DNA from 2 places in the Geobacillus sp. Manikaran-105 genome. Region 1 is predicted to be linked to the other one. Evidence: predicted binding sites of a transcription regulator. Region 1 holds the regulator's gene; the other holds the start of a gene.

Region 1 (6,213 bases):
GCCAGCCGAATCGCCGGACGCAAATAGTCAGAGAACACGAAGAACGTGCCGCCGAACACTTTCACTCCGCCATGAAGCGCCATGCCGTTTAACGCCGCGCCCATGGCAAACTCGCGCACGCCAAACCAAATGTTGCGCCCTTCATAGCTGTCCGGCAAGAAGTTGCCGCCGCCTTTGATAAGCGTTTTGTTCGAGCTTGCTAGGTCAGCCGAACCGCCGAACAGCTGCGGCACCGCTTTGGCAATGGCGTTGATCACTTCCCCGGATGACGAGCGGGTCGCCAAGCTTTTGCCCGCTTCATACACCGGCAGCGCCGCCTCCCAGCCATCCGGAAGCTTGCCTTCGATCGCCTGCTTCAGCTGGGCGGCCAATTCCGGATGCGCCCGCTCGTAAGCAGCGAAGCGCTCATTCCACTCCGCTTCTTTTTTCGCACCGGCCTCTTGCACCGTTTCCCGGAAATGAGCGTACACTTCATCCGGCACGTAGAAATCTTCGGAAAACGTCCAGCGGTACGCTTCCTTCGTCAGCTTCGCCTCTTGGGCGCCGAGCGGAGCGCCGTGGACGCCGGACGTGCCCGCTTTATTTGGCGCGCCATAGCCGATCGTCGTTTTCACTTCGATGAGCGTCGGCCGGTCAAGGTCCGCCCGCGCCTCCTCGAGCGCTTTGGCGATTTCTTCGATGTTGTTGCCATCGTCGACGCGCAAATATTGCCAGCCGTACGCTTGGAAACGTTGGGCGACGTTTTCCGAGAACGACAGGTTGAGCTCCCCGTCAAGGGAAATGTCGTTCGAATCATACAGAACGATCAAGCGGCCGAGCTTCAAGTGGCCGGCGAGTGACGCCGCTTCGCTCGCCACTCCTTCCATCAAATCGCCGTCGCCGCAAATGGCGTACGTATAATGATTGATGATCTCAAACCCGTCGCGGTTGTATGTAGCAGCCAAATGCCGTTCCGCCATCGCCATGCCGACCGCCATCGCGATCCCTTGGCCGAGCGGGCCGGTCGTTGCCTCCACCCCTGGCGTATGGCCGTATTCCGGATGCCCCGGCGTTTTGCTTCCCCATTGGCGGAACTGTTTCAAGTCGTCCATCGTGACATCGTAGCCGCTTAGATGAAGCAGGCTGTAAAGCAGCATCGACCCGTGCCCAGCGGACAAAACAAACCGGTCGCGGTTAAACCAGTTGGGATTCGCTGGATTATGGTTCATAAATTTCGTCCAGAGCGTATACGCCATCGGGGCCGCGCCCATCGGCATGCCCGGGTGCCCGGATTTCGCTTTTTCGATCGCGTCAATCGACAGCGTTCGAATGGTGGTAATCGCTAATTCTTCGATCGAATGCGCCATTGTTTTCCTCCCTTTCATCAACATGGTGTCATCTACTATCATATAGAAAATCGAACGGCTTGTACAACGTTATTTTCCGGGCCCCTCTTCCGACCGTTTAATGGAGGCGCCGCCGCTGACTTTCCTTCAATTTTTGCGGCGTCACGTCGTGGCCGTTTGGGTCGATGACCGTCACCGTATGAAGCATATCGGTCATCGCCTTGCGGAACGCTTGAATGTATTCCCGGCGCAGCTTCGCCTGTTCCAGCGTCTCCTCGGCCGACAAGCCGCCGGTTTTCGCTTTTTTCGCCAGTTCATTAATGCGGGCTAATTTATGTTTGGCAAGCATGAGTCATCTTCCCCTATCTGCCATGGTATCGTTTTGTTTTATCTTATCCGATGAAACGGGAAGATGGCAACGATGGCGCTCGCCCGCCTTCGTTTGCCGTCCGTCGCTCGACGGACGGACGCATCATATGGTCAATGCCGCTCCTGCTGCCCGTCCATATATTCTTGGTAGCGGCGATGGACGGTCGCTTTGGACGCCTCGTAACCGAAGCTTCGGAGCGTGGCGGCGATCTCCGCAAACGTTAAGCCGTGCCCGCGCAGGCGGACGATTTCTTCAACCGGCAGCTCGACCCGGTCGCGCCCGGCGTTCTCGCCGCGCCGCGTCAAGTTCCGGTCCGGCCGGTAGCCGCGCTCGACAGCCCGCCGCATGCCGCGGCGAATTTTGGCGTTATGTATTTTCCGCTGATACTCTTCGACAATGGCGATGATCGACAGCACCATTTCATCGGCCTCTGACAGCGGCATCTCCCCGCGATGGCTGGCGCTGTAAATTTTCACGCCCCTCTTTTTCAGGCAATGCAGCACCGCCATGCGCGCGTGGCCGCGCCCGAGCCGCGTTTCATCTTGAATGAGCAAAGCATCAACTTGATGTTCTTCGCAAAGCGACAACAGCTCCAACACGCCGTCGCGGTCGGCTTCATAGCCGCTCGCCTGTTCGGCAATCACCTTGACAACTTCAAAGCCACAGTCGGCCGCCAGCTTCTCGAGCTCGGCCCGCTGCCTGGCCAGCGACGTTTCCTGCTCCGCTTTGTCCGTGCTGACGCGGCAGTAAATGACTGCCTTCATGGCCATCCCTTCCTTCTGTCACCGGTTGACGGCCAATGAGCCGCCATGCTTTGATTTTAACACAGGAATGACGATTTGTTCCCCTGCTGTAAGGCGCGGGCCCGACAGATGGTTTACCTCCACCACCCAGCGGATAAACTCGCCCGGCGTCAGTCCATGCTCCTCTTCATACTGCCTCGCCAACCCCCAAAGCGTGTCGCCGGAAGCCACCGTTACGGTCATGTATTCGTTCGGATCGACCGGATCGCCGGCGTAAACGAATGCAGCCAGCATCAGGGCGAGCAAGACGGAAAAAACGACATAGTGCATCAACCCTTTTTTCATATTCTCCACCCCACCTAGAATGTTTGTTCGCTTTTTTCTTTAATTATAATCAGGAACACTTGTTTGTGTCAACAAAAAAACTCGAACTTATGTTTGTTTTTTCATCTGCTCCGTGCTATAATAAAAACAAATGATGTGGCAAGAGGTGTGAAAAAGGATGACAAAACTGTCCAAACGGCAGCAGCAAATTTTAGAGTTTATTAAGCACGAAGTGAAAACGAAAGGCTACCCCCCATCCGTCCGGGAGATTGGGGAAGCGGTCGGTCTGGCGTCGAGCTCCACTGTTCACGGCCACCTTGCGCGCCTGGAGAGCAAAGGATACATTCGCCGCGACCCAACCAAGCCGCGCGCCATTGAAATTTTGGACAGCGATGCGGAAACAGCGGGGAAAAAAGAGGAGATCATTTCCGTGCCGATCATCGGCAAAGTGACAGCCGGCCAGCCGATCACCGCGGTCGAAAACATCGAGGATTATTTTCCGCTGCCGAAGCGGCTCGCCGCCGGGGAGGAGCAGCTGTTTATGCTTGAAGTGATGGGCGACAGCATGATCGAAGCCGGCATTTTAGACGGCGACTACGTCATCGTCCGCCAGCAGTCATCGGCCAACAACGGCGACATCGTCGTCGCCATGACGGAAGAGAATGAGGCGACAGTGAAGCGGTTTTTCAAAGAAAAGGACCATATCCGCCTGCAGCCGGAAAACGCCCACCTTGAGCCGATCATCGTTCGCGACTGCACCATTCTTGGCAAAGTGATCGGCGTGTATCGCCTGATTGACTGACCGGCAGAAGGGGCTGCGCTGTCGCTCTCACGCTGCAGCCCAGCCGGCCATCATAACGACAAAAAAAGCTGTCCCCACTTGGACAGCTTTTTTCATGTTTAATACAGTTCCATATATTGATCCAATTCCCATTGATGAACCGTCGTCCGGTACATATCCCACTCGATTTCTTTCGCCTCGACGAAGTGCTCAAACAAATGTTTGCCGAGCGCTTGAACGATCACCTCGTCCGATTTTAAATTGTCGAGCGCTTCGATGAGCGTGGCCGGCAAATCGACAATGCCTTCTTCAAGCCGCTCTTCTTTCGTCATGACGTAAATGTTTCGGTCAACCGGCGCCGGAGGAGTGAGCTTGTTGCGAATGCCGTCAAGCCCGGCCGCCAACAGCACGGCCATCGCCAAGTACGGGTTCGCCGCCGGATCGACGCTGCGCACTTCAATGCGCGTGCTCATGCCGCGCGAAGCCGGAATGCGGATGAGCGGGCTGCGGTTGCGCGCCGACCAGGCGACATAACATGGCGCCTCGTACCCCGGAACAAGCCGCTTGTACGAGTTGACCGTCGGGTTGGTGACAGCTGTAAAGTTCGGCGCATGCTTCAACACGCCGGCAATAAACTGCCGGGCCGTATCGCTCAACTGCAAATCGCCGTTCGGATCAAAAAAGGCGTTTTCGTTGTTGCGAAACAGCGACAAGTTGCAGTGCATTCCCGAACCGTTAATCCCAAAAATCGGCTTCGGCATAAACGTCGCATGCAGCCCATGTTTGCGGGCGATCGTTTTGACAACGAGTTTAAACGTTTGAATGTCGTCGCACGCTTTGATGGCATGGGCGTATTTAAAATCGATCTCGTGCTGGCCCGGGGCAACTTCATGGTGCGACGCTTCAATTTCAAAGCCCATCTCCTCAAGCTCAAGCACGATATCGCGCCGGCAGTTTTCCCCTAAGTCGGTCGGCGCCAAGTCGAAGTAGCCGCCGCGGTCGTTCAGTTCCATCGTCGGACGGCCATTTTCATCGAGCTTAAAGAGGAAAAACTCCGGTTCCGCTCCCAAGTTGAACGCCGTAAAGCCGAGCGCTTCCATCTCTTTCAACACGCGCTTTAAATTGTAGCGCGGGCAGCCTTCAAACGGCGTGCCGTCCGCATTGTAAATGTCGCAAATAAAGCGGGCGACTTTTCCTTTTTCCGATGTCCACGGGAAGATGACAAACGTGTCCAAATCCGGATACAAATACATGTCCGATTCTTCGATGCGGACAAACCCCTCGATCGAAGACCCGTCAAACATCATTTTATTATTGAGCGCTTTCTCAAGTTGGCTGATCGGGATTTCGACGTTTTTGATCGTCCCCAAAATATCGGTGAATTGCAGGCGAATGTACTTGACGTTTTCTTCTTTGACGATGCGCATAATGTCTTCGCGCGTATATTTTGCCATGATTGAAACTCCTCCCCCGGCTCCGAAATCATTTCTCAATCCTTAGTGAAAGAAGCGAGCGAGATCTCCTTGGCGAAGCGATGCGCGCTGAAACCGTCCGGCCTGCAGCAATTCATTCCGCAAAATTTCGCGCAGTTCTTCGTCCGACAGCTTCGGTTTCCCCACTTTTTCGACCTTTTCCGGCTGCTCATGGCGCCCTTCTTGCCGGGCGGCGAAAATTTGCTTGATGCCGGCGAGGTTTACGCCTTGGTCAATCAAGTCTTTAATCTCGAGCAAACGGTCGATGTCGTTGAGTGAAAACAGCCGCCGGTTGCCCTCGGTGCGCGCCGGCGTGACGAGGCCGTGCTCTTCGTAATAGCGGATTTGGCGGGCGGATAAGTCAGTCAGCTGCATCACGATCCCAATCGGAAACAATGGCATGGAACGACGAATATGACTGCTCATGCCAATTCCTCCTCGCTTTTGATACCTTCATTTTACCATAATGTCAAGAAAACAGTCAATGATGCGTCATATTTTCTCACAAACAAATGAGCTGTTGCTCAAGCAGACGGTGGACGGCTGAACAAATGGCGATTTTGACGTGTGAATACGTCAGCCCGCCTTGCACGTAGGCGACATATGGGGGCCGCAGCGGCCCGTCTGCCGTCAGCTCGATGCTCGCGCCCTGCACGAACGTGCCGGCCGCCATGATGACTTTGTCTTCATAGCCCGGCATCTCGCTTGGGTGCGGGGTAAAATGGGCGTTGACTGGAGAAGCGGCTTGGATGGCTTGACAAAAAGCAACCATTTGTTCTGGATCGTCAAAGCGGACCGATTGCACAAGGTCCGTGCGCTTCTCCTTCCACGACGGCGATGTCGAAAGCCCGATGCGCTCGAGCATCGCCGCCGTAAACACCGCTCCTTTGAGCGCCTGGCCGACAATGTGAGGGGCGAGGAAAAACCCTTGGTACATCTCCGGCAACGCATACAGTGACGGACCGACTTCCGCTCCGATGCCCGGCGAGGTCATCCGGTAAGCGCATGCTTCGACGTATTTTTGCTTTCCGACAATATAGCCGCCCGTTTTCGCCAAGCCCCCGCCCGGGTTTTTAATGAGCGAGCCAGCCATCAAGTCGGCGCCGACATGGCACGGCTCTTTCTCCTCCACAAACTCGCCGTAGCAGTTGTCGACAAACACGACGACGTCGGGTTTAATCGCTTTGACAAAAGCGAT
Region 2 (6,213 bases), on a different contig from region 1:
GTCGTCGAGGAAGATGGCGAGTACATTGTCAAACAAACGCCCCTCGACATTATTAGACATAGCTGCGATTATTATGGCTGCAGCTTTCAAGGCAGAAAAGAGGGAACAAAGGCCGTGATCGGCATCACCCACAAAGCGCCGATCGCCATTGAACCGTCCAACGAAATTTACTTCTTTCCCACCGCTTCCCCGAAAGATTCCTGCTGTGTTTGGCTGTCGCATATGCATGTCTATCGGTATGAGCCTGCGAAATATGAGCGGACGGTTGTATACTTCCGCAACGGGAAAAGCGTTGTCCTCGATGTGTCCTGCAAATCTTTCATCAACCAATTGCACCGAACAGCCCAGCTGCGGACGAAACTGTCGGAGCGAATGGAGGCGAGAGAGCGCAAACTGCAATACATATATCGCATGCAGCAAGAAAAGCATGTGACGGAATAACCGCCATGATAAAAAAATGGGTTTTCACAAGCAAAAGTTCAAATTGCGCGGCCGAGCGTGTAAAATAAAAATATAAACGGCATTTGAATGGAGAAAGAACGATGAATATGGAAACTTTGAAACAATGGCTCACGCTCGACCACGTGCTTTCCTTGCTCGACCATTACCGTTCCTTCGGCATATTTCCCGGCATTGCGGCGACGCTGCTCGAGTCGTTTTTTCCGATTTTGCCGATGGTTGTGTTTGTGATGGCGAACGCAGCGGCATTCGGGTTGTGGAAAGGGTTTTTCATTTCTTGGATTGGCGCTTCGCTCGGCTCGCTCATCGTCTTTTGGCTGACGCGGAAGATCGGCCAGCAGCGTTTCTTTCATTTTGTCCGCCGCCATCCAAAAGTGCGCCAGTTTATGCACTGGATTGAACGGCACGGATTCGGGCCGCTGTTTTTGCTGTATTGCTTTCCTTTCACCCCGTCGGCGCTTGTCAATATCGTTGCCGGTCTGTCACGCATCAGCCGCCAGCAGTTTGTATTAGCGGTCTTGCTTGGAAAGATGATCATGATTTTTACGATCAGCTTTATCGGGTATGACTTGGTGGCGCTTGTCCGCCAGCCGTTGCGTACGGCGGCGATCGCTGTTGTTGTGCTGCTGCTTTGGTATGCGGGAAAACGAGTAGAGGCGAGATTTTCGTTGACGGAAAAACAACGCAGCGAGGAGGACGGGGAGTGACCAAACGGAAACAAGGAAAGAAGCGGGGACGCCGCTGGCCATGGCTCGCCGCTGTCGGGTTTGTCGCCATGCTCCGTTTTTTCGTTTTCAGCAATTATATGGTGGAAGGAAAGTCAATGATGCCGACGCTGCAAAGCGGCAATTTGCTGATCGTCAATAAGATCCGTTATGAAATTGCCCCGATTCATCGGTTTGATGTTGTCGTGTTTCACGCCAATCAAAAGGAAGATTACGTGAAACGGGTCATCGGGCTGCCGGGGGATCGGATCGAGTACAAAAACGATGTGCTGTATATTAACGGTCGACAGGTCGATGAACCGTATTTGCGGCCGTATAAGCAGCAACTCCTTAGCGAGAAGCTGACAGGCGATTTTACCCTTGAAGAGGTGACGGGAGAAAAGCGGGTGCCGGCCGGCTGCATTTTTGTCCTTGGCGACAATCGGCTCAGCAGTTGGGACAGCCGCCATTTCGGCTTCGTCAAAATCAGTCAAGTGGTCGGCAAGGTAGACCTCCGCTATTGGCCGTTTCGGGAGATTGCTTTCCATTTTTGAGAAAATGGCGCATCGAGGTGCGGCGGCGGTTTTGCCTAAGGGAGCGGTTGCTTTCAAGGAAGGCAGTTTTTTCTTTACCAAATACGAACATATGTGCTAAAATGGAAGAGATAAAGGAAACGAATGGTGGTGATCGCCGTGTCGCTTCGCTTTTTGCTTGGACGATCGGGAAGCGGGAAGACGGCTATGTGTCTTGCGGAAATCCGCCGCAAGCTGCAGGAAGATCCGAGAGGAAAGACGATTGTTTACCTCGTTCCGGAGCAGATGACGTTTCAATGTGAATACGCCTTAATCCATACCGAGGGAGCAGGAGGAATGATCCGCGCCCAAGTGTTCAGCTTCCCCCGCCTCGCCTGGCGCGTCTTGCAGGAGACGGGAGGCATGAACCGCTACCACGTCCACGATGTCGGCGTGCAAATGATGATTCGCAAAATTATTGAACAGCGGAAACAGGAGCTTAGACTGTTTGGCCGTGCGGCGGACAAAAGCGGTTTTGTCGAGCAGCTGCATGAGATGATCGCCGAATGCAAGCGGTATTGCTTAACGCCGGACGAGCTTCGCCGCCGTGTCGAGGAGCTGGAAAGCGGGCCGAGCCGGCCGGGCCGGCGCCTGCTGGCCGATAAGCTCAGCGATGTCGCGCTCGTTTATGCAGAGCTCGAGCGGAGCTTAAGCGGCCATTACCTCGATTCGGAAGATTATTTGCGCCTGCTCGCCGAACAAATCCCCCGCTCCTGCTATTTGCGCGATGCCGATGTTTATATCGACGGATTCCATCATTTTGCCCCGCAAGAATACATAGTGATTGAGCAGCTTCTTCGTCATTGCCGGCGGGTCACCGTTTGCCTGACGGTCGACCGCCCGTATGATGGTGCGATGCCGGACGAGCTCGACTTGTTTTATCTGCCGGCGCAGACGTACCGCCAGTTGCGCGAGCTTGCCTTGGCCAACGATGTTTTGCTTGAAGAGCCGGTCGTGCTCGCGGAAAACCGACGTCATCAAAGCGGGGCGCTCGCCCATCTCGAGGCGCAGTTTCATCGCCGCCCGCTGCCACCTTACGAAGCGGAAGACGGTGCGGTCTGCCTTTATGAGGCGGCCAACCGCCGCGCAGAACTGGAAGCAGTCGCCCGGGAAATCATCCGCCTTGTCCGCGACGAAGGGGCGCGCTATCGCGACATCGCGCTCGTCATCCGCCAAACGGAGGCGTACCGCGACCTTGTGAAGACGGTGTTTTTTGATTTTGGCATCCCGTATTTTATGGATGAAAAAGAGCCGATGCACCATCATCCGCTCATTGAACTTGTGCGCGCTGCTTTGGAAACCATTTCCACAAACTGGCGGTATGAGGCGGTGTTTCGCGCTGTGAAGACGGATTTGCTCTTTCCGTTGGACGGTGACTTGGTCATGTGGCGCGAGGCAGCCGACAAACTCGAAAACTATGTTCTTGCTTATGGGATGAAGGGGGACAAATGGACGAGCGGCGAGCGCTGGCCGTATCGGCGCTACCGGGCGCTTGACGGGTTGAATGTGCCGCAGACGGATGAAGAACGGCAATTTGAGGACAAGTTGAACGAATGGCGGGAGACGCTGGCCGCCCCGCTCCGCCGCCTTGAGCGCCGTTTGCGCCGGGCTAAGGACGGGCGCGGGTATTGCACGGCGCTATATCTCTTGTTAGAAGAATTGCAGATTCCGAAAAAGCTGGAACAAATGAGCGCGCAGGCGGAAGCGGAAGGCCGCCTCGTGGAAGCGCGCCAGCATGAGCAGGTGTGGAACGCGGTCATCGATTTGCTTGACCAATACGTTGAAATGCTCGGAGCGGAACCGTTGTCGTTAGCCGAATTTGCCAAAATTATCGAGGCCGGGCTTGACCGGCTTGAGTTCTCCCTTGTGCCGCCGGCCATCGATCAAGTGATCGTCGCCCAGCTCGACCGTTCGCGCCTCATCGGCGTGAAGTATGCGTTTGTCATTGGCGCCAACGATGGCGTCATTCCGGCCAGGGCGAAAGAGGATGGGCTTATGGCGGAAATCGAACGGGAGCAGCTGCGCGAACTCGGTGTGGCGCTTGCGCCGGGGAGCCGGGAACAGCTGTTTTACGATCCGTTTTTTATCTACCTGGCGCTTGCCTGTCCAAGCGAACGGCTGTATGTTACATACCCGCTGGCCGATGGCGAAGGGAAAGCGCTCATGCCATCGCCGCTGATTAAACAATTGTCGGAGCTGTTCCCGAAGGTGAAGGTGCGCTTGTGCGGCAACGATCCGTTCGATGCCCCGGAAGAGAAGGCGGAGGCGTTTGTGACAGCGCCGCAGGCGACACAAACGTATTTGGTCAGCCAGCTGCGCGCATGGAAGCGAAACTATGGCATCGATCCGCTTTGGTGGGATGTGTACAACGTGTTCATCGCCCGCCCGGAATGGAACGAGAGGGTGCAAAAGGCGGTGTCGGCGCTGTTTTATACAAACAAAGCTGCGCCGTTGAAAAAACAATGGAGCCGGCGGTTGTACGGAAAAAAAATTCAGGCGAGCGTCTCGCGCATGGAGCAGTTTCAAAAATGCCCGTACGCCCATTTTATTTCACACGGGCTGCGCTTAAAGGAGCGAAGCATTTTCCGCCTCGAGGCGCCGGATGTCGGCCAGTTGTTCCATGCGGCCATTAAACAAATCGCCGACCGGCTGCGCGAACAGCACGTTGATTGGCGCGAACTGTCCCAACCGGATTGCGAGCGTCTGTCGGATGAAGCGGTCGAACGGCTTGCCCCCCTCATTCAACAGCAAGTGCTGTCCAGCTCGTCTCGCTATGAATATATGAAACGGAAATTAAAACACGTTGTCGCCCGCACAACCCACGTGTTGAGCGAGCATGCGCGGGCGAGCGGCTTTGTTCCGATCGGGCTCGAGCTGGCGTTTGGACCGGGCGGCGACTTGCCGCCGCTTCGCTTTCAACTTCGCGACGGGACGGTTATGGAGCTTGTCGGGCGAATCGACCGCGTTGACAAGGCAGAAAGCAGCGAAGGAGTATTTCTTCGCATCATCGATTACAAATCGAGCGCCAAAACGCTTGATTTGACGGAAGTGTATTACGGTTTGGCGTTGCAAATGCTTACCTATTTGGACATTGTGCTCACGTATGCTGAGCAACTTGTCAAACAGCCGGCACTGCCGGCCGGGGTGCTCTATTTCCATGTCCATAATCCGATTGTGAAGGCGAAGCAGTGGCTTGACGATGAAGCGGAGATGGCGAAACAACTTCTTGAGCCGTTTCGGATGCGCGGTCTGCTGCTTGCCGATGTGGAGGCAATCCGGCTGATGGACAGTCAATTGGAAAAAGGGCAGCGGTCGCTGATTGTGCCGGTCAGGCTGACGAGCAGCGGGGCGATTCATTCGCAGTCTTCGGTCGCGAGCGCTTCTGATTTTGATGCGCTTCGCCAGCACGTCCGCCGTCTGTTTGCCGATATTGGCGGACAAATCGCTGACGGCATTGTATCGATTGCCCCGTACAAGCTGAAAAGCAAAACAGCGTGCGACTTTTGCGCCTTTAAGTCCATATGCCAATTTGACGAGGCGCTGTCCGGCAACGAATTCCGAAAGCTTGCCCCACAGACGGGGGAAGACGTGATGAAGAATATAACGAAAGGGAGGGGAGAATCTTGAGCGTTGCGTTTCGCCCGAAGCCGGCCGGAAGCCGGTGGACGGATGAACAGTGGAAAGCCATCGTGGCCGGCGGCCGGGACGTTCTCGTCGCTGCGGCGGCCGGGTCTGGAAAAACGGCCGTTCTTGTTGAGCGAATCATCCAAAAAGTAACGGCGGAAGACGAGGCGACCGATATTGACCGCCTTCTTGTCGTCACGTTTACGAACGCTGCGGCGGCTGAGATGAAAGCGAGGATCGGCGAGGCGCTCGAGCGCGAACTCGCCAAGCGGCCGCATTCGCTCCATTTGCGGCGCCAGCTCAGCCTGCTCAACCGCGCCTCGATTTCGACGCTCCATTCGTTTTGCTTAGATGTCATCCGCAAATATTATTATTTGCTCGATCTGGATCCGTCGTTTCGCATCGCTGATGAGACAGAAATCGAACTGCTGAAAGAGGACGTCCTTGAGGAGCTGCTTGAGGAGGAATATGGAAAGGCGGATAACGAGCGCTTTTTTGCCGTCATTGATGCTTACACCGGAGACCGGAGCGATGCCGAGCTGCAAGACATGATTTTCGCGTTGCATGACTTCTCCCGCTCCCACCCCGCTCCCGATGAATGGCTGAAAGGCCTTGTATCCATGTATGAGGTCGATGAACAGACGCCGCCCGAGTCGCTTTTGCCATCGCGCTATATCAACCAACATGCGGCGATGGAGCTGGCAGCGGCCAAACGGCTCATCGAAAGGGCGTTGCGTCTTGCGCAGGAACCGGGCGGGCCGCGGCCGTATGAGAAACGGCTGCGCGAGGATGCCGCCGTTGTCGCTGAACTTGAAAGATGGCGGTCGCAATCGTGGGAAGGACTGTATCGTGCT

Evidence for each region. Region 1 encodes LexA, which represses DNA repair genes until DNA is damaged. Its sites were predicted from a motif close to CGAACATATGTTCG; they were not measured.
Region 2: addB (helicase-exonuclease AddAB subunit AddB) is a predicted target of LexA. The motif match lies at 1,802-1,815, and genes of this name have one in related genera.

Annotation. Positions count from the first base shown of each region.
Region 1 covers NZ_PIJG01000001.1:171,480-177,692, reverse strand. The annotation lists gene tkt (transketolase) at 1-1,346, opposite strand, end outside; gene CV945_RS00900 (DUF896 domain-containing protein) at 1,444-1,674, opposite strand; gene CV945_RS00895 (YneB family resolvase-like protein) at 1,806-2,459, opposite strand; gene yneA (cell division suppressor protein YneA) at 2,478-2,783, opposite strand; gene lexA (transcriptional repressor LexA) at 2,941-3,564, shown strand; gene glnA (type I glutamate--ammonia ligase) at 3,663-4,997, opposite strand; gene CV945_RS00875 (MerR family transcriptional regulator) at 5,040-5,441, opposite strand; gene CV945_RS00870 (methionine gamma-lyase family protein) at 5,518-6,213, opposite strand, start outside.
Region 2 covers NZ_PIJG01000008.1:57,144-63,356, reverse strand. The annotation lists gene CV945_RS04200 (competence protein ComK) at 1-441, shown strand, start outside; gene CV945_RS04195 (TVP38/TMEM64 family protein) at 543-1,166, shown strand; gene lepB (signal peptidase I) at 1,163-1,717, shown strand; gene addB (helicase-exonuclease AddAB subunit AddB) at 1,856-5,362, shown strand; gene addA (helicase-exonuclease AddAB subunit AddA) at 5,359-6,213, shown strand, end outside.